Regions from separate parts of the Vibrio sp. QJM3NY_15 genome, predicted to be linked through region 2. Evidence: riboswitches for the same ligand, from Rfam matches in the RefSeq annotation. Region 2 holds a riboswitch; the other holds the start of a gene.

Region 1 (10,818 bases), on a different replicon from region 2:
TTAATTGGGTGAGATACCACGAAGTGAAACAAGATGTTTTATTGCAGGTGTTAGCGATTATTCATAAGCACAATGCTGATATCGCCTTCCCAACACAAACACTCAAGATTGAAGCGCAAGACATCAACGATTCTCAAGGTGTAATGAATTCGAGCCCTGAAGCTCATCGATAAGCCATAAGCGTGGTAACATGGTGTTAGTAACCCTTTACGCCTAATTACCACTTTATGATTTTACCTGTCATTCTAGCTGGCGGCTCCGGAAGCCGCCTCTGGCCATTGTCTCGCGAGCTCTACCCTAAGCAATTCCTCAACATTGCTGGCGAACAATCAATGCTTCAGCAAACGCTTCAACGCTTGCAAGGTCTTGAGGACTATCTAACGGATAGCAAGTGCGCTGCTCCATTCATTATCTGTAATGAAGAACACCGCTTTATTGCCGCGGAACAAGCTCGATCGGCTAACATCCAACATAGTGGTATTCTGCTAGAGCCCGTCGGTCGAAACACGGCTCCAGCCATCGCATTAGCGGCATTACAAGCCTTAGCTAAATCAACCAATAATGCGCAGGATGCATCAGACCCGATCTTATTAGTACTGGCTGCTGATCATCACATCGCTAACACCTCTGAATTCCAACAAGTGATCAGTCGTGGCGTTAATTACGCGGAGCAAGGCAAACTGGTAACATTTGGAATAACCCCTAATGCGCCAGAAACAGGCTACGGTTATATCAAGCAGGGAGAACCTCTTTCCCCTCTCGTTCAAGCTGACTCACGTATTACAAAGCAATCACTCCATCACGCCTATGCCATTGATTGCTTCGTTGAAAAGCCTAATAAAACAACTGCGGAAGAATACATACGTTCAGAACAATACTTATGGAACAGTGGCATGTTCATGTTTAAAGCATCCCGCTACCTTGAAGAACTCTCTCAACACCACCCAGAAATATTAGCGGCTTGTCAGTTAGCTCTTTCAAAGCAAAATACCGACCTCGACTTTATTCGTATCGACGCAGAAGCATTCAAAAATAGCCCAAGTGACTCTATCGATTATGCCGTGATGGAAAAGACCTCACACGCCGCAGTGATCCCGATGGATGTTGGTTGGAATGATATTGGCTCATGGTCTGCTATCTGGGATGTTAGTGATAAGGATGAGCACAACAACGTCATTGAAGGCGATGTGTTAATCGTCGACTCTCAACACAACTACATTCATGCGGAGAATAAGCTTGTCGCGACGGTAGGTGTCGAAAACCTCATTATTGTCGAAACCAAAGATGCAATATTGGTTGCAAACAAAGACAAAGTTCAGGGTGTTAAGTCAATTGTTAGCCAACTGAATCAGGCTGAACGAACGGAGCATGTACATCATCGCGAGGTCTTTAGGCCTTGGGGTAAATACGATGTGATCGATCTAGGTAAGCGTGACAAAGTGAAGCGCATTACAGTCAACGCTGGCCATAGGCTTTCGTTGCAAATGCATCACCATAGAGCGGAACATTGGGTTGTAGTGGCAGGTACTGCGAAAGTAACCAACGATGAGAAAACGTATCTCGTCGAAGAAGATCAATCCACTTACATTCCGCTAGGTCACATCCACAGCCTAGAGAACCCTGGAGACTCACCTCTCGAAATGATCGAAGTACAAACCGGTAGTCATTTAAGTGAAGACGATATCATTCGATATCAAGACAGCTATGGGCGAGATGTTCGAAACCAACAAGCTGATTCATCTCAAAAAAACAAATCGAAATAAAGCGGCGACAATCAAGTGAAACCAACATTAGACCTTAGCTGCTTTAAGAACAACGATATTCGCGGCATCATTGGTGGCCAAATCAATGGCCACTTTGCCTACCTGCTCGGCAAGGCATTTGGAGAATACGTCCTATCTACGACACCTGAAGCCCCATTCGATGGCTTGGCTCATGTAGTGATTGGTCGTGATAACCGAGAGACGTCTCTTTCATTACAAGAAGCCATAACCAAAGGCTTAATCGAGTCTGGGATAGCAGTCATCGACCTAGGTATGACTGGCACTGAAGAGGTCTACTTTGCGACTCGCCACCTTAACGCCATTGGCGGAATCCAAATTACGGCAAGCCATAACCCAATCAATTACAACGGAATGAAATTAGTTGGTTTGGACGCTAGCCCGATAAGTAAAAACAGTGGTTTAGATGAAATCAAACTACGCATTAAAGTATTGAATCAAGAGGTGAACAGTGATTTATCTGTCGGTCATGTACAACCAAATCACTCTAGTCGATCGACCAGCATTCTCGCCCCTTACGTAGATCACCTGCTCACTTATATAAATCCATCCAAACTATCACCGATGAAGGTGGTGGTTAACGCAGGAAACGGGGTTGCAGGACATGTTATCGATGCTTTAGAGGAGCGTTTCAACAAACTCAATGTTCCTGCCACCTTCATCAAGGTACACCATGCCCCTGACGGAAAATTTCCTAATGGCATCCCAAACCCATTGATTAAAGAGAACCAAGTAGCAACTCGAAATGCAGTCTTAGAGCATTCCGCCGATCTAGGTATTGCGTGGGATGGCGATTTCGACCGTTGTTTTTTCTTTGACGAAAAAGGCAATTACATTGAGGGTTACTATATTGTTGGTTTGCTCGCTGAAGCTTTCTTGCTAAAAGAAACGGATGCAACCGTATTGCACGATATGCGTATGACATGGAACACGATTGAAGTCGCCAACAAGCTTGGTGGGAAGGCTATTGCGGTCAAAGCTGGGCATGCGCTCATCAAAGAGAAGATGCGAGAGTTAAACGCGGTGTACGGTGGTGAAATGAGTGCGCACCATTATTTTCGTGATTTTGGGTATTGCGATTCAGGAATGATTCCTTGGCTCTTAGTGATTGAACTAATCTGCGAGACTCAACAATCTCTTCATCAATTGACCAGTTCGAGTATGGGTAGATTCCCTTCTTCGGGAGAGATCAATCGTAAAGTTTCCGACCCAGAACAAGTCATGGCATATGTGTTGTCGCACTATCAAGATAACGCCGTTGAGATCGATCACACAGACGGGCTCAGCATGAATATGGGCACATGGCGCTTCAACTTAAGAAAGTCCAATACAGAGCCACTGATACGTCTCAACGTGGAAACCAAGCAAGATAGAGCTTTGCTGTCACTCAAAGTCGACGAGTTACTGTCTTTTCTCATTTAAGAGTACAAGGTACTTTCCGTTTACGACTAAGAGCCACAAAAAAGCCCTTACTAGCAACGGCTAATAAGGGCTTTGAATTTTCAGTCGCTTAGTCGCTGACTGTAATTAGTCTATTTGTTGCGGCGAGCTTCAACAGCGTCTGCCAACTGGCGAAGTACTGTTTCAGTATCTTCCCAACCAATACATGCATCAGTAACAGATTGGCCGTAAGTTGCAGCTTTACCATCAACAAGATCTTGGCGACCTTCAACAAGGTGAGATTCAATCATCACACCAAAGATAGCTTTATCACCGCCTGAGATTTGAGCACTAACGTCATCAGATACGTTCATTTGACGCTTAAACTGCTTAGAGCTGTTTGCGTGGCTGAAATCAATCATTACCTTTTGTGGAAGGCCTGACGCTGCTAGTTCTTCTTTGATTTTACCTACATGCTCAGCGCTGTAGTTTGGCTCTTTACCGCCACGTAAAATGATATGACAGTCAGGGTTACCCACTGTTTCAATAATTGCTGAGTGTCCGTACTTAGTTACAGATAAGAAGTGGTGCGAAGCACTTGCCGAACGAATAGCGTCTGTTGCGATCTTGATGTTGCCATCAGTACCATTCTTAAAGCCAACTGGGCAAGATAAGCCAGAAGCCAATTCACGGTGAACTTGAGATTCAGTAGTACGCGCGCCGATTGCACCCCAGCTGATTAGATCTGCTACGTATTGAGGTGTGATCATATCTAGGAATTCACTTGCCGTAGGCATTCCCATATCAGTTAGGTCAAGCAATAGCTTACGTCCAAGACGAAGACCATCATTTAGCTTGAACGTATCGTTCATGTACGGGTCATTGATTAGGCCTTTCCAACCAACAGTTGTACGTGGCTTTTCAAAGTAAACACGCATTACGATTTCTAGGTTATCGCCTAGTTCGTCGCGTAGCACTTTCAAACGTTTACCATACTCAAGCGCAGCTTCTGTGTCATGAATAGAACATGGGCCAACAATAACAAGCAAGCGGTCGTCGCTTTCTTCTAGAATATTGTGGATCGCTTTGCGGCTTTCAAAGGTTGTAGAAGAAGCAACTTCTGTCGCTGGAAACTTTTCTAAAACAGCAACAGGTGGTAATAACTCTTTTACTTTGTTAATTCTTACATCATCAGTCTGGAACATTGCTTACTTCTTCCTTTTTTCTATCCTTGAGCTGAATGTACGTTGTCTCACGTAACTTTCTATCAGCACTAATCTTCTTGTTCCCTGTAACTTAACTAGTAAAAACTCTAGTTTCAATCACTAATTGAAAATAAACGCAATTTTTTTTGTGTTTTATATTTAAAACACCCTGTATACCATTATTTACACGCTATCGATTGCGTAATTTATGACAGGTTAAGAACGGTTATACTTCAAGCGTCACCGTACATGTAAAATTATGCAGAACTTGAAAATAAAAAAGCTCACGTGATTAACGTGAGCTTTTAACTAATTACATTCTTTTCAATGGCTTGACAACGCTATCAAGCCCTTCAATTTTTAATGCCAAACACAGCTTGAGTAAGTCACCTAACTCACCAGAGGGAAAACCTTTTTTATCGAACCACAGTAAGTATTCCTCCGGCAGATCGATCAATATACGACCAGCGTATTTACCAAATGGCATTTGCATTCTAGCAAGTTTAATCAGGTTCTGTTTCTCTAGCATTACAGGCTCTTTCTAGGCTTTTTCTATTCTTTGTAGAGTATCACCTAAACGCTCAACCCAATAGTTGATTGCATCTTTGGCATCATCTAGTGAATCAATCATTGTCGAGAAATCTTTATTGCCTGCTTCACGGTCAATGGCTGCAAACAATGGTGTACCCTCTTGAGCATCACTTACCAAGAGCTCAACGCTGGCGCTTCCCACATTGGTGTGCTCTCCGGTCGTGACCTTAGATATGGTAGACATCGCAAGACCAAACGGCAGTACACTACTGGTCACAGCTAAGATGGGGTTGGGGGTTTCAACGTTACTCAAGGCAATGCTTAGGCGCAGCGTATTCCCGGTAGGCTCATCGACAATCGTTTTATGGGGCGATATTTTCTCTTCCAAACGCGCAACCATGTGATCAGTGAGCTCCTGAATGTCTTCCTGCTCTAACGATCCTTCTTTTGCCAGTACAAAAATTTGGTCGATCACCACAGAGTCGTACTCATCGAGTTTGGCTTTCAGGCGCTGTGAATCACGTAACCCTATCCTCGCCCATACAAGATCGACGCCTCCATCAGGTCCGACGCTAAAATCTTCATAGCTGGTGAATTTGGTTGCGGTTTTAATTGGGCCGCCTGCACAACCAAACAAAAAGATGCTGGTTGCAACAAGCAAGAGAAGTTTTAAAGGTGTCATAGCGCACTTCGGTTAAATTTATGAATCCAAACAAGTATGCCATACCCTATGTGAAAAGATTGTAGAAAAAGGGGTTAAAACTCAGAGCTATCTCTAAAATTAGTCATGTTGCACAGTGTGTGCATACTCGACAATCACTTGATTACCTTCAATGTAAGCATTTTGGATCTCGCCATCCACACTCATTCGGCTTTTCAAATACACCACTTTAGGCCCAGATTGGTTGCCTTCTTTGAGTGAAGGGAACACATTCCTAGGTTCTAAATGAAGTAAACGACAAAAGTGGCTAATAAAAGACATCGTTAATGGTGTCTCGCCTCTCAACACTCTAGAGAAATCAAGCTGGTTCATTCCTAGCTTTTTTGAAAACTCCATCTGCGTAATTCGCATTCTCGATTTTTGTGACATCCAAGTTTGATACAGCGCGTCTCTATCTTGTTCTGTGAATTCCATACTGCTTCCTTTATATAACTTATACCAATCAATTGTCCGGCTTTTCATACATGGCGTGTCAGGGTTTGGTTAGTGGAAACCAAAGGTTTGGTTTTGATATGCGCGCAATTGTTGTATAGAACGAAACACAATCACCAAAATCATTCACAAAAACGATTAGAGCAAATACTTTCTTCATTTATATCAATAATTTATACGTTAACGAACTAAACATATAGCAAGTTAATTTGTATTAAGAATTAAAAGTTCGAGATTAGCATTCCACATTTCAATCGATTGATTCGCATTTATAAAACGGGTTGGCTACATTCCGCTTGCTTAAACGCACTTCTGGCAAACTATTTGAAAGAATAGGACGCAAAGCCACCGGTCTGTCGACAAATATTCTGTCTATGATAGCGGGGCCGCCACTTAATAGGATTTAAGTGTCAATGCATGCCCGAGTGTTCTCTTTTTTTGTCGGCCAAATACAGTAAGGACAAATAATGAAACAACTCCCAAAAAAATCACTCATCGCGCTATCGCTACTTAGCGTAAGCGGTGCAAGCTTCGGTCACGGTTATGTTTCGGCATACGATAATGGCGTAGCAGAAAGCCGTGTCGCGCTATGTAAATTCCCAGCGAGTGATACACAAGAGAAAAACACCAACTGTGGTGGTATCCAATACGAGCCACAAAGTGTAGAAGGCCCTGAAGGCTTCCCTGAAGTCGGCCCTGCCGATGGAAAAATCGCCAGTGCGCAATCATCTTTAGCGGCAGCGCTAGACGAGCAGACTGCAGATCGCTGGGTTAAACGTCCTATCAAGTCGGGCTCTCAATATTTTGAGTGGACGTTCACTGCCAACCACGTGACTAACGACTGGAAATACTACATTACTCAACCAGACTGGAACCCAAACCAGCCTTTGGCGCGCAGCTCTTTTGACTTAACACCATTCTGTGTTGTTGAAGGCAATGGGCAACAACCACCTATGCAAGTAAGCCACTTGTGTAATGTTCCAGAGCGCGAAGGTTATCAAGTGATCCTTGCTGTATGGGACGTAGGTGATACTGCGATGGCTTTCTACAACGTTATCGATGTGAAATTTGATGGCGACGGCCCTATCATTCCTGATTGGGATCAAGGCGGTCAAATCAACCCAACTCAAGATCTAAACGTTGGTGATGCTGTCTACACTCGTGTCTTCGATCAATCGGGTGAGAACGGCTTCATACAGCACAGAGCTCGTCATTGAGAGCAACGAGCAAGGCAAAGCAAATAACTGGTCTTACGCGCTTGCCTCTAAGATCAACAAAGAACAAGCGCAAATCAAAGCAGGTCAGCTGAACGACCAAGGCGATTTTGCACCCGTGTACGGCACGAACCCTGTTTACCTAAAAGCCGGTTCAGGCTTTAAGAGCGTCGAGATCGGTTACAAGATTGATACTCCAGAGCCCGAGCATGAGCTAGCAGTGACAGGCCTAGAATCTGAGTACATTATTGATGAAAACCAGCCAACACAGCTTGATCTAACTTTAGAAGCAACTGGCGATGTTCAAGCAGAACTGACGGTGTACAACCATCACCGCGAAGCACTCGCTTCTCAAAAATCAGAACTGGCAGACGGACAAGTTGAAGATGTTCAACTCACTCTGTCTAAATCGGAGGCTGGCCACCACATGCTTGTGGTTGTGACTAAAGATGACCAAGGTAACTTAGTGGATCAAAACACGCTTGATTTCCACCTAATGGACGAGCAAACACCGCCACCCGCTGGCGATTACGACTTCGTATTTCCTGAGAGCATTGAGTCTTACACAGCAGGTACGAAAGTACTGAGCAGCGATGGTGGCGTTTATCAGTGTAAAGAGTTCCCATACTCTGGTTACTGTGTTCAATGGACTCCAACAGCAACTCAATACGAACCAGGTGTTGGTTCACACTGGCAAGATGCTTGGAACAAAGTGGACTAATTACTAGCCAGTCACTTACTTTCTAGTAGGTACGTGCTAGTAATCAGCAAAACAAAAAACGGATGCCTAGAGCATCCGTTTTTTTATTCAGTATAAGTAGAAACACCAGTTATCAAAGTAGAAATATCAGCTATCAAAGTAGAAATATCAGCTATCAAAGTAGATAGTGGTCCGCCAGCAAAGCGACAAACAAGATCATGAGATGATAAATGGAGAATTTAAAAGTCTTCATCGCCATATTAGGCTCATCACGATATTTAAGTACCCAAGCGTGATATACAAACCCGCCGTTTAGCACCAAAGAAGCGCTCAAATATATCCAGCTACTCATACCAACCAACACCGGCAATATACATACGATGCTTAGCAGCAAGGTATAGAGCAGAATCGATGTTTTGGTATAGGCAATACCATGGGTCACAGGCAACATCGGGATGTTCACCTTGGCATATTCGTCACGACGATGAATCGCCAACGCCCAAAAATGCGGAGGCGTCCAGATAAAGATGATCATCACCAACAACCAAGCGTTTGAATGCAGTTCATTGGTGACCGCCGTCCAGCCCAATAACGGCGGCATCGCACCTGCGATCCCTGCAATCACGATGTTTTGCGGCGTAGCCCGCTTCAAGTACATAGTATAAATCACCGCATAGCCTAATAAGCTCGCAAAGGTTAACCAAGCAGTGAGTTGATTAACCCACACCACTAATGTGACAAAGCCAAGCAAACCAATGCCAGCAGCAAAGCTGAACACACGCACACTGCTGAGTTCTCCTGACGGCAAAGGGCGTCGATTTGTGCGAGTCATTTGCCCATCGATCTTTTTGTCGATCAAATGGTTAAATGCCGCTGCCGAGCCTGCCATCAACCCTATTCCGATCATTCCAAACAGAGTTTGCTGTAAAGGTAATCCGTTAGGCACCGCTAAACACATACCAACCAGTGCCGTCAGCAACATCAAAGCCACTACCTTGGGTTTGGTCAGCGTTAAATAGACCTTCCAAGTCGCTTTGTTTTTCGAGGCCAGCTCATTTTTTGGAGCACTTTCTCCGTTGGCTGTTATCTCTTGACTGGCAGCGAGATCTTGACTTAAAGCTGCGCCTTGAACCACCACTCCATGTTGTGTTGATGTTCTAGTGACCATGATTACCTCCTTGTAATACATCGTTCTTCATCAAGTACTCACTCGGTTGACGTTGCCAAACCACAAAGTTTGTAACAACCATGGTGACAAGTAACAGAGCAGCCACCAAATTATGCAAAACGGCTACCGATATCGGTAGGTGAAACCATACATTGCTGATCCCCAAACTGACCTGTGCAAACAACACTATCGCCAAAGTGACAGCCAGCTGTCTTTGCGGTCCTTTTTCAAGCTTCCAAAGCTGATAAACAACCATCAACACCGTAAGTGTGGCAGCGATAGCCCCGAACCGGTGCATGACATGTATAGTTAATCGCGCAGGATATTCCAACACACCAAACTCATAGTTATCATGGCCGTGTTGAGCAAAATCGAAGGCATTCTTGAAATCTAAATAGCTTGTCCAGTTCCCTTCGCAGATAGGTAATTGGGTACACACCAGAGCGGCATAATTAGACGATGTCCATCCACCTAGCAATATCTGCCCAACCACAACGATTAACCCAAACAATGCCCAAGCTTTAAGAGGAGAATGGGAAACAGACTCACCAAAGTGATGTTGGACATTAGACAGACGACAATAGAGTAAACAGAGCAGCGACAGCAGCGTAAACCCGCCCATAAGGTGTGCCATCACCACAACAGGCATCAGCTTTAGAGTAACCGTCCACATACCTAACAGGGCCTGAAAAATCACAGTGGCGGAGATAAGTAGAGGAAGTCCAACGGAGGTAATGTTCTTTTTGATGCACCAAGCGACAACTACAAAGATAAGCAACCCGAGCGAGCCAGCAAAGTAACGATGTATCATCTCTATCCATGCTTTATCTGTTTCAAGAGCTCGTTCTGGGAATTGGAGATTAGCCTCACTGATTGCTGTGGCATTGGATGGCACGGCCAGATTACCATAACATCCTGGCCAATCAGGGCAGCCAAGACCAGCATCCGACAAACGAGTATAAGCACCGAGCACAATAACGGTGAGTGTCAGTAAAATAGTCAGCCTCATGATTACCATGAGTAATTTGGGCGCTCTATTTTGCATCGCTTATCTCCCTATATCGAATCGCTGACAACGCATCATCGCTTCTTCACTAATCCCAACATTTGTCTATTTACTAGGTATTACCACTGGTTAACCCACACGTGATAATTTGAGTAACTTCCTTAGATCGTGGATCATCCCTTTGGATTGGCTAACTAATTGAGACGGTTCAGAAACGCTCTTATACTCCATAACAAGCTGGCCCAGTGGGTCAATAATCACAATCGATGCCGGAGCAAATTCAGCTCTCAGTTGGTCTCCACCAGCAAGAAACTCTAAATCAGGCTTGTTAATGGTTCCCTTCAAAGAAACGCCCTCAGCCACAAACACCACCGCCGTGACTCGCTCTTTGTTCTTACCTAAAGCCAAGTAACTCTGATTAAGGTAGTGTAATTGTTGCTCACATAGGCTTTCGCATTCAGTCGGGGCGATATATCCGACCAACCAACCTTCTTCAGCCACAGGCAACGTGATACCAACATCTTCCAAGGTCACCCTTGGCTCAACGAGTTCTCCGGAATTGGTAACGCCTGCTGTGTACCAATGCTGCTCCAGCACGGTTTTAGCAATAATGGCAGGCAAAGCAAAAATCAGAATCAGCCCTATCAACATCAAACGACCTTTCGAGCGACGCTTCTGCA
Region 2 (10,818 bases):
ACGCATGCGACGGATTAACACGTCGATGGTTCGATCGTTTGGAGCATCCACTCGGTGGCTGATCATGTTCAAAATACGTTCACGACTTAACACTTGGTTAGGGTAAGACGAAAGCGCAACGAGCAGCTCATATTCTGCTTTAGTCAGCTTAACTGGCTCACCGTTTTTACTTAAAGCACGACGAGGGATATCAAACGTCCACTCACCAAAACGAACCACAGATTCGTCTTCAGCTTCAACTGCCGTACCAACCGCGGTTTTGCGAGCCGCAGCAATACGCCAAAGTAAGTTTTTAACTCGAACTAATAACTCGCGAAGTTCGAAGGGTTTAGTAACATAATCGTCTGCGCCCATTTCTAGGCCTACAATTTTGTCGATGCTATCCGTGCGTCCAGTAACTAAAATAATCCCAATGTCCGATTGACTGCGTAATTCGCGAGTTAGCATCAATCCATCTTCGCCTGGTAAGTTGATGTCTAGCATAATGAGATCAACGTTGTTTTCTTCCAACACGTTTCTCATCTGAGCGCCGCTTTCCGCTTCGCTCACTGTGTAACCTTCGTTCTGGAAATATCCAACCAGCTTACTTCGGGTTACCACATCATCTTCTACGACTAATACGTGATAGCTCATCTACACCACTTTTCTTATTTAATAGTTTCAGTAACCATTCTATTCATAACTAGTAACAATTCTAGTGGTACAGCAGATAAAAGCGAGAAACATGAATATTTTTTGATACAAGACAATCTAAAACCTTGCTATTTATCGTCCATCGCAATTCAATATAGGCATTACGACTAACGAGTCACTTTGCGTTTAGCAAATAACCTTGTTATTGAGCCTTGGTGTGCTTATACCCAAATGACTTCGCGATGCTTGGGTATATAAACATCACAAGACTAAATCAGGATCTATGAAATGAAAGATACGAAAGCATTCAACGAACAAAGAGCTGAAATCTATTGGTGGCTATCAAGCTTGTTCGCTAAAGAGCTCACACAAGAAGAACTCGACCACTACCACTCTGTTGAGATCCGTTCTTTCCTGACTGGTTTAGGCGAAAACGAAACACTCAAGCCTGCGATTGATAAACTGGTAGACGCATTGAACCGTCTACAAACACGTGAAGATGCCCAACTAGAGCTGTCTGCTGACTTTTGCGATCTATTTTTAAAGACAGATAAACATGGTGCTCTACCTTACGCTTCAATGTATATCGGCGAAACGGGTCTATTAAACGACAAGCCAGCTAAAGACATGGAAGAGATCATGGCTAAGCACAACTTGGTAGTTAACCAAGATCTGAAAGAGCCAGCAGACCACATTGCTATCGAACTTGATTTCCTTGGCAATCTCATCATCCGTTCAAATGACACTGAGCTTGAAGAAGAATTAGAAAAATCGTTCACTGTTCAACAGCAATTTATTGAACATCAAGTCCTTACTTGGGTACCAAAGTTCAACGTTAAATGTTGTGAGATCGATTCATTCGGTTTCTATGCATCTGTGGCAACTCTTCTCGTGGCCTTCTGTAATCTGGACACTCAGTATTTAGCGGGTGAATAAGATTCGCTGATGATTAAGTAAACAAATTCAATAGAATGTGACAATTCACCCAGATTTCTGGGTGAATTTTATTGCGAGTAATTTCTAGTCAGTCTAAAATTGTGACCGCAAACGATAAAATATGAAACATTCACGAAATGCTATGCTTATTTAAGTTCAGAGCATTTCGGTGTTAAGACAAGCCGCTCAATAGCGGTTTTTTGTTTTTTAGCACTTTAGTACCCCAAAGAGCCCTACAAATTTAAGCTCTTAGTTAGGTAGCTTAACGGCTACTTTATTCCGTACTTTGGGAAAGTAGCTTCTAATAGGATAAAACCATGGCCACTATAAAAGATGTCGCTCGCTTAGCAGGCGTATCAACTACCACCGTTTCTCACGTAATCAACAAAACACGTTTTGTTGCAGAAGCGACTCAAGAGAAAGTAAATAAAGCCGTAGACGAGTTAAACTACGCACCAAGTGCTGTAGCGCGTAGCTTGAAATGCAATTCAACACGCACTATCGGCATGCTAGTGACTCAATCAACAAACCTCTTCTTCTCTGAAGTAATCGATGGTGTTGAAAGCTACTGCTACCGTCAAGGTTACACTTTGATTCTGTGTAACACGGGTGGTATCTATGAGAAGCAACGTGACTACATTCGAATGCTTGCAGAAAAACGTGTAGATGGCATCTTGGTTATGTGTTCTGACTTAACAGAAGAACTTCGTGGCATGTTAGATCGCCATGCTGATATCCCAAAAGTTGTCATGGATTGGGGCCCAGAAACCTCTCAGGCTGATAAGATCATCGACAACTCTGAAGAAGGCGGCTATCTAGCAACCAAGTACTTGCTAGAACGTGGTCACACAAAGATTGCTTGTTTAAGTGGCCACTTAGACAAAGCAGCATGTGTAGAACGCATCGCGGGTTACAAACGCGCACTCAATGAAGCGAAGGTGGCAACCGACGAAAAGCTCATCATTGAAGGTAACTTTGAGTGTGATACCGCTGTACTTGCGGCTGATAAAATTGCTCAGATGGAAGATCGCCCTACCGCAGTGTTCTGTTTTAACGACACAATGGCACTTGGCCTAATGAGTCGCCTGCAGCAGCAAGGTATTCGTATTCCTGAAGATATTTCGGTTATCGGTTACGACAACATTGAACTTGCGGAATACTTCTCTCCACCATTGACGACGGTTCACCAACCTAAGCGTCGTGTTGGTAAAAATGCATTCGAAATTTTGTTGGAACGCATTAAAGATAAAGATCATGAAAAACGTGTCTTCGAAATGCACCCAGAAATTGTTGAGCGAAGCACGGTTAAAACGTTAAATTAATTGATAAATCGAGTTTAATTTCATTAAGCGCACCTTTGAGTGCGCTTTTTTTATAAGCAGATAAAATAAACCCAGTTGCATAACACCAAGATCATTAATTGAAGCAATATCACATTTTGAAATATCAGGTGTGAGCCTCATTCAACAAAAACTTTATTCTATTCAGTCAGTCACGCACAGGGCAAACCACTCGAAAGAGTGAGACGCAAAGCTTCCGGCCTAAACCACTCGTTGGTATGGTAGCGGGGTTACCGATGGCAAAATGCGGTAATTACTAACAATTTAGTAATTTACGGCTTATTGACAATTTAATTGCAACATTTTGCTAATCTCTCGGACCTGCTTATTTGGTGGCGTAGTTCAAATACACCGAGATAGATAACATGGATAAACCGATACTAAAGGACTCAATGAAATTATTTGAGCCCCTAGGAAAAATAAAGTCACGCTCAATGTTTGGTGGATTCGGGCTTTTTGCTGATGACACGATGTTTGCTCTGGTTGTTAACGACCAGTTGCACATAAGAGCGGACAAAGACACAACAAAGCAATTCGAGCAACAAGGGTTTCGACCATACGTCTACAAAAAACGTGGTTTCCCTGTCGTCACAAAGTATTTCGCATTGCCGGAAGGCTTGTGGCAAGACCAAGAAAAAATCTTGCAGCTTGCTACGACGTCTTTGGGGTTTGCTAAAGAAGAGAAAGCTGAGCAATCTTCTGCTAAGCCAACTCGATTAAAGGACCTCCCTAACCTTCGACTCGCTACCGAGCGTATGTTAAAAAAGGCCGGGATCGATTCTGTAGAATGTTTATATGAATCTGGCTCTGTAAACGCATTTAACGCCATCAAGGAATCACATGCTTCCTCTGTCAGCATTGAGCTGCTTTGGGCGCTAGAAGGTGCGATCAATGGTACTCATTGGTCTGTTATACCGCAGCAACGTCGTGAAGAGCTTATCAGTCGCGTCAATTAATATTGTCAGTTCAAACTATCTACATAACTAAGCCGCATTCTTGCGGCTTTTTTTATACAAAAAAAGTAGCTCTCCTTTAAGCTAGAGAGCTAGCACTGGACTGGCTAAAAAGATGGACGGTAATAATATTTGTAATCAACTTTTACCATGGGTACAAAATTGATGGTTCCTGAAGAATCCATAATCTCTTTGACTTTAATAGAACCATTCTTGATTTCAAAAGATCTCACGTCTACCTTTTCAGAAGCTTGAGGAAGAATGCGACTAAGCTCAAAAGATTCTTTAGTATTCAAATCTTGCCATATTTTCTTTCCGTCTTCATAGGCTTGGTTTTCAGTAGATACTGTTTCACCTTTGAATATTTTTGACTCAGCGGCAACCCGGTGGTAAACACCAGCACCTGTTGCTTGAAAAGAGATAAGACCTGCAGTCGCAATAACAGTAATCAATGATAAAAATTTCATAGCTAACTCCTTAGTTTTATGCCTGAATCATTATCGGAACAACCTTTACGTCTCGATTGTTACGTATATAGAACGTACCAAGACCAAATGTATTTCAAATTCCTGTCACTTTTTATAGCCTTAAAATTTATTAAATAGAATTTGTTCAAGCAAAACAACCTCCTACCTTAGAAAGAAAAACACATCAGATCTAACATGTGTTTAACGTCGAACCTATCTGTCATCGGCCCATTCAAGGTGAAGTAGTCAGATGTATTTATAAAAATGGTCAGCAATCAAAAGCAAACTGACAGTTTTTTTATATCTGTTGAAAGTTAATCTATGCTTTGCCTGTCTATCTATACTAATTGTATGCATTGAAAAATTAGAGGAAGTATCAATGAGTAATAAAATGATATTGGGTATCGTATTGGTCGTAACCATCATCCTGTTAGGCGTCAATTTCGGCCAATACCTAACACTTGAGAATGCGAAAGCTCAACAAGCTGTTTTGAATGACTACATCGAGAGCAATTTTATTGCTGCTGCTGCGATTTACTTCGTCGCCTATGTCATGATTACGGCTTTCTCAATTCCAGGCGCTGCGGTTGTTACGCTGTTAGGCGCTGCCTTGTTTGGTTTCTGGAACAGTTTACTGCTGGTATCTTTTGCAAGTGCTATTGGTGCAACCCTCGCCTTCTTAAGTAGCCGTTACCTGTTACGTGACTGGATCCAAACTAAGTTTGGTGACAAGTTAGCAACCATTAACAAGGGCGTTGAAAAAGACGGGGCATTTTACTTATTCTCTCTACGTCTGATTCCTGTCTTCCCATTTTTCCTTATCAACCTGTTAATGGGGTTAACCCCAATGTCGGTAACTCGTTACTACATCACAAGCCAAATAGGGATGTTGCCAGGTACTGCGGTTTTCTTGAATGCTGGTACTCAACTCGCAGAAATTGATTCACTTTCGGGTATCGTATCTCCTTCAGTACTATTGTCATTTGCCTTGTTGGGGGTATTCCCAATTATTGCTAAATGGTTGATGAGTAAGTTTCGCTCAGCACCTGTGGCTGACTAACGTGTATAGCGGAATAACGTATATAGCTGACTAAAAGCCAAAGCCGAATAAGGTTCTATTTCAATGAAAATCTTCAGTGCATCGAATCCTACAGAAGCCCATATCATCTGTGGATTGTTAGAAAGTGAGAATATTGCGTGTGAAGTCCGTGGTGAGGGCTTGTTCGGTTTGAAAGGGGAAATCCCATTCACTGAGGAAACTGACCCTTACGTATGGTTATATGAGCCAGAATTAGCCAGTAAAGCCCGTAAGATAGTCAATGACTACCAAAAACAGCAAGATTCGATCATCTATGAAGAGTGGCGTTGCGGTGAGTGCCATGAAGTCAATGAAGCGCAATTCGGTTCTTGTTGGCAATGTGGTGCTGCTTCTCCAGAGTAAGCGTCCAAGTAACAAACCATCGATACTCCTCCCTTAAAATAAAAACGGGAAGCTAATATTAGCTTCCCGTTTTTATTTAATTCGATTTATTAGTTCTGATAGCGAACCAAGATAATCACTGGATTTGTTTTTGAATAAACGCGATAGAACGTTGGTTGAACTCTTCAGGGTTTTCAACATTACACACATGTCCGCAATTCGCTATTTCCACTAACTCACTCGACTCGTGCGCTTCAACCATCTCTTTTACGGGCTTGATGAACATGTAGTCACGTTCTCCCATCAAATAAAGAGTCGGGATCGGCAACTCTCTATCTTTGAAGTACTTCATAAGAGGATTCACATCAGCGGTTAGGATGAACCAACGTTTAAATTCTTTTTGACACAGTTTTTTGGCTTCACGGATAAATAGATGACGAGATTCTTTTTGGCTTTTCTGCGGCATAACAACATAAGCAAAAAGGCTGTATAGCCACATGTATGGAATGATGTGCTTGCTTAAATTACCCAGCTTTATTAGTACTTGAGAGCGAGTATTAAGCTTAGTCACGGCACCACCGAGTACCATTGAACGCACACGCCCTGCAGCTAATTCCGCTACGTTGCGAACAATAATCGTCCCGAGAGACATACCAACGAAATGCGCTGAACGGATTTTTAGATGATCAAGTACTTTAAGGATATCGAGCGTGACCGATTTGAACGTATAGCGGTTCGTAATCAGGCCTTTAAGTATATTGTCTGACTTACCGTGCCCTCTCAGATCAATGAGAAGCAAGTTGAAATGTTGTTTATACGCTTTGATCTGTTTGAACCAGATTGAGGAGCTGCCCCCCGCGCCATGCACAAACACAACCCATTCATCGCTCGTAGGGTGAGTAAATGTTTTATGAAATAATAAACTCTCAGACATACCTATCGCTTTAATTATAATAATGGAGCTATGCCTCATGGTGAGGCGATGGCTAAGGATATCACGCTATTGAGCAGATTAAGTGATAATAGTGTCAAACCTACTATTAGTCATGTGAATACCTACCCTCCTTTTCTACCTAACTAAAATGAGTTTGCAAGTTTTGTCTGCGTAAACGTGATGTGATCTGACCAGAAAACAAAAAGGCACTCTAGTCTCAGAGCGCCTTCTTTCATTACAAACGATTACTAGCTGTCAACTTAATTTTAAAACTATTTCAGCGAGTTAAAGTGCCGAATGGTACATCGCAAGATATTCTTTAGCCGCATCTTCCCAACTAAAATCTTGCTGCATGGCATAAAGCTGAACACGCTTAATTTCAGATGGGTTTTGTGCGTAAAGCAGTAATGAGCGATGTAACACAGCCAATAACGCTTGTGGTGTCGGTTCATCAAAAGCAAACCCAGTAGCGATCTCAGGATCCTGATCGTAATCATTTACGCTGTCTTTTAAGCCACCTACAGATCGAACAATTGGTAAAGTACCGTAAGCCATGCTGTAGATTTGGTTTAAGCCACAAGGCTCAAATTCAGAAGGCATCAAGAAGAAATCAGAACCGGCTTCAACTAAATGAGCAAGTTCGTTATTGTAAGCTTCTACAAACGAGAATTTGTCTGAATGAAGTGCCGATAGCTCTTTCAACTGACTCGCTAAAACCGGATCACCAGTACCCACAATCACAATCTGCAAGTCGTTCTTCAAGAACTGTTCGATGACAGGCAATAAATAGTGAACACCTTTCTGATTAGTCAGACGACAAACCATGCCATAAACCGCACAATCGGTGACTGGCAGGCCAACATCTTGTTGCAATTTTTGCTTACAAGCTGATTTTCCGCGAACCATGCTGTGTTTGGTCGCTTTGTATTTGCGAGGCAGGAAAGCATCCGTTTCCGGATTCCAGGCACCGTAATCACAGCCATTCAGAATACCAAACAGGTCGTTAGATCTGTGTTGGAATTCAGCTGCCATACCATGGCTACCTAATTCCGTCTTCAGCTCTTGTGCATAAGTTGGACTAACTGCATTCACTTTATCTGCACACAATACACCCGCTTTCAGCATCGTCACGTGAGTATCACTTACGGCAGCTTCCGGAACATTATGGCTGTGCATTTCAGGCAAAGACTGCAACTCTTCGTAAGAAAACACGCCTTTAAAAACCGCATTGTGAATCGAGATTACGCTGCGTGTATTTTTAAAAAAGTCGTGTTGTTGATAACGAGACTTAAGCAAGAAGGGAACAAAACCCGTATGCCAATCATTGGCATGAACGATATCGGGCTGAAAGCCAAGTTTAGGAAGCATATCCAAACACGCAGCACTAAAGAACGAGAAACGCTCTCCGTTATCGGCATAAGCGTGATTATTTTCAGCGTACATTTCAGGGCGATCGAAATACTTGGCACATTCAATACCAAAAACTTGAACACCTTCGACACTCAATTTCTTAACTTGATAAGCGGTGTGAGGCCAATGATCCAGCTCGGTAGCCAAGATGACTTCTGCTGAATCAATGTTTGGGATGTTTCGATAAGCGGGGATGGTCACTCGAACGTCTTGTTCGAGTGTTTGTAACGCTTTAGGCAGTGCCTTGGCTACATCAGCCAAGCCACCACTTTTAATTAAGCCTTCAACTTCAGACGCTACAAAAAGTACCGAGAGAGTCTTAGTAACCAACTCGTGCTCCTTTAGAAATCACGACTACACCATCGTCAGATACGTGGTAATGCTTTTTATCTTCTGTCAGGTTTACGCCAATCTGAGTGCCTGGTGCAATGTCGGCATCTTTATCAATGATAACGCGACGTAGTATACAACCTTCTCCAACCTTCACATCACCCAGTAAGATACTCTCGCTGATATCACACGCTGATGCGATATTGCTGCGGAAACCCAACACACTCTTTTCAATGCGCGAACCACGAACATAACTACCGCTGCACACAAGGCTATCAATGATCTGAATTCGGCCATTTGCCGAGTCAGTAAAGGTAGCTGGTGGCAGTGGCGGATAATAAGTGTGTAGAGGCCATTTGCGGTTGTATAGCGAGAATGGCGCATCTTTCTTAAGAAGGTCCATATGAGCTTGCCAGTACGCGTCAATCGTACCTACATCGCGCCAGTACACTTCTTCTTTTTCACCGGTAATGCGGTTGGTGCTGAAGTCATAAACAAACACATCACCACGTGGGAACATGTTTGGAATAATATCTTTACCGAAATCGTGAGTTGAATCAGGCTTATCTGCATCTTCTGTTAGTTCGGCAAATAGCTCTTTTGCTTCGAACACGTAGTTGCCCATTGAAACGAGCGCAGATTCAGGATCGCCTGGAATCGGCTTCGGATTTGCAGGTTTCTCTTCAAAGCCAATCATACGGCCTTCAGCATCAACCTCGATAACACCGAATTCTGATGCTTCAGCAAGCGGCATGCGCAGTGCAGAAACGGTTAGTGCTGCTTTCTTCTCTTTATGGAAATCAAGCATCTGCTTGATGTCCATTTTGTAGATATGGTCAGAACCAAAAATACAGACTTGATCAGGTTCTTCCAACTCCATAAAGCCCATGTTTTGGTAGATAGCATCTGCTGTGCCTTCGTACCAACGCTTTCCTTTACGCATTTGCGCAGGAATAGGGTCAATGAAGCGATCTGTTATACCACTGATATTCCAACCTTTTTTCATATGGTGGAACAGTGATTGTGACTTGAATTGTGTTAATACATAGATCTTCATCAGATCAGCATTAACGAAGTTGTTCAAAGCGAAATCAATTAAGCGGTAGCTACCACCGAAAGGAACCGAGGGTTTGCTGCGAGATTCAGTTAAAGGTCTTAAGCGAGAGCCTTCACCACCAGCAAGAATCATTCCCAATACACCAGCCATTTTATTCTCCATATATTTATAGCTTGTCGATGTCAGTACTCGTAGAGGTATCTTCCTCTGGGGGATGAGCACTAACACTTGTTTCGGTACTTAACGAATATCTATTCACATACAGTGACAGTATCCTAAGCCAAACGTTGTTATGTGTGCACTATTCTTTGCACTTGGTTTGATATACGTTATCGACTTTCCTGTCGATTTCAATTTTTAATACGCCATTCTGTGTTACGCAAGCTTATTGCTTTCCTAAGACTTAAAGCAGCTCACATTACACCGCCTGAGCGAAACATTACATTAACACCCGGCACACATCAGGTATACAACTAAACACTGCTCTGTGACTTACAATATTTTAATTAAGTTACATTCTCGTTAAAGTTTCATAAGAAGATAATATAAATTTTTTAATTTATTTCACCCTGCGAATTTAATAAATCTCCACAAGTGAGACAGTAACGCATACAGTTGCATAATTACTCATATTTAGATCAAAAAAAGCAGCCTAATGGCTGCTTTTTTGATCAATAAAGTTCAATTACTTTTCTTTGGGCTTCTTACGTTTATCCGTTACTTCCCATTTGCCGTCGATATACAAAGCGGTCCAACCAGAAGGTTTTCCGTCTACTTCAGTTCGAACATAGTTTTCTTTGGTCTTACGACTAAAGCGAACTACTGCTGGCTTACCATCTGGATCAGCAGCAGGTGCTGATGCTAGGTATTGGAATTTAGGTGAAATACGGTCTTTAAAACGAACAAGCTCTTCCACCAATGGTGCACGGGTTTCACGTGATTTAGGGAAGTTACTCGCCGCCATAAACAAGCCAGAAGCACCATCTCGAAGAACAAAGTACGCGTCTGAGTTTTCACATGGAAGCTCAGGGAAGTGCACAGGGTCCTCTTTAGGTGGCGCAACTTCGCCGTTTTTCAGAATCTTACGAGTGTTTTTACAATCTTCACTCGTACAATCCATGTATTTACCAAAACGGCCATTTTTAAGAACCATGTCAGATCCACACTTGTCACACTCAACAAGTGGACCATCATAGCCCTTCACTTTGAACTCGCCGTGTTCAACCACATAACCTTCACAGTTAGGGTTGTTACCACATACGTGCATCTTACGCTTATCATCAATCAGATAAGCATCCATTGCCGTTTCACAGATAGGACAACGCTTTTTAGCTCGAA

Evidence for each region. A riboswitch is a leader RNA that binds a small molecule or an ion and turns the genes downstream of it on or off. The one in region 2 is predicted to bind cyclic di-GMP.
Region 1: linked by a shared signal. The riboswitch ahead of gbpA (N-acetylglucosamine-binding protein GbpA) and the one ahead of AC3CKG_RS10740 (TfoX/Sxy family DNA transformation protein) in region 2 are both predicted to bind cyclic di-GMP.

Annotation. Positions count from the first base shown of each region.
Region 1 covers NZ_CM173518.1:154,143-164,960, forward strand. Annotated here, with positions in the region: gene AC3CKG_RS17160 (mechanosensitive ion channel family protein) at 1-173, shown strand, start outside; gene AC3CKG_RS17165 (mannose-1-phosphate guanylyltransferase/mannose-6-phosphate isomerase) at 228-1,763, shown strand; gene AC3CKG_RS17170 (phosphohexomutase domain-containing protein) at 1,779-3,203, shown strand; gene aroG (3-deoxy-7-phosphoheptulonate synthase AroG) at 3,314-4,366, opposite strand; gene AC3CKG_RS17180 (DUF3820 family protein) at 4,680-4,895, opposite strand; gene AC3CKG_RS17185 (DUF3313 domain-containing protein) at 4,908-5,579, opposite strand; gene AC3CKG_RS17190 (hypothetical protein) at 5,679-6,032, opposite strand; cyclic di-GMP riboswitch class I at 6,355-6,444, shown strand; partial or broken gene gbpA (N-acetylglucosamine-binding protein GbpA) at 6,518-7,985, shown strand; gene cyoE (heme o synthase) at 8,140-9,132, opposite strand; gene AC3CKG_RS17205 (COX15/CtaA family protein) at 9,122-10,177, opposite strand; gene AC3CKG_RS17210 (hypothetical protein) at 10,268-10,818, opposite strand, start outside.
Region 2 covers NZ_CM173517.1:2,409,534-2,420,351, forward strand. Annotated here, with positions in the region: gene torR (two-component system response regulator TorR) at 1-633, opposite strand, end outside; gene torD (molecular chaperone TorD) at 922-1,569, shown strand; gene purR (HTH-type transcriptional repressor PurR) at 1,887-2,891, shown strand; cyclic di-GMP riboswitch class I at 3,062-3,147, shown strand; gene AC3CKG_RS10740 (TfoX/Sxy family DNA transformation protein) at 3,275-3,865, shown strand; gene AC3CKG_RS10745 (DUF3316 domain-containing protein) at 3,970-4,329, opposite strand; gene AC3CKG_RS10750 (TVP38/TMEM64 family protein) at 4,709-5,389, shown strand; gene AC3CKG_RS10755 (putative signal transducing protein) at 5,453-5,770, shown strand; gene AC3CKG_RS10760 (alpha/beta fold hydrolase) at 5,886-6,683, opposite strand; gene glgA (glycogen synthase GlgA) at 6,969-8,423, opposite strand; gene glgC (glucose-1-phosphate adenylyltransferase) at 8,413-9,630, opposite strand; gene topA (type I DNA topoisomerase) at 10,166-10,818, opposite strand, start outside.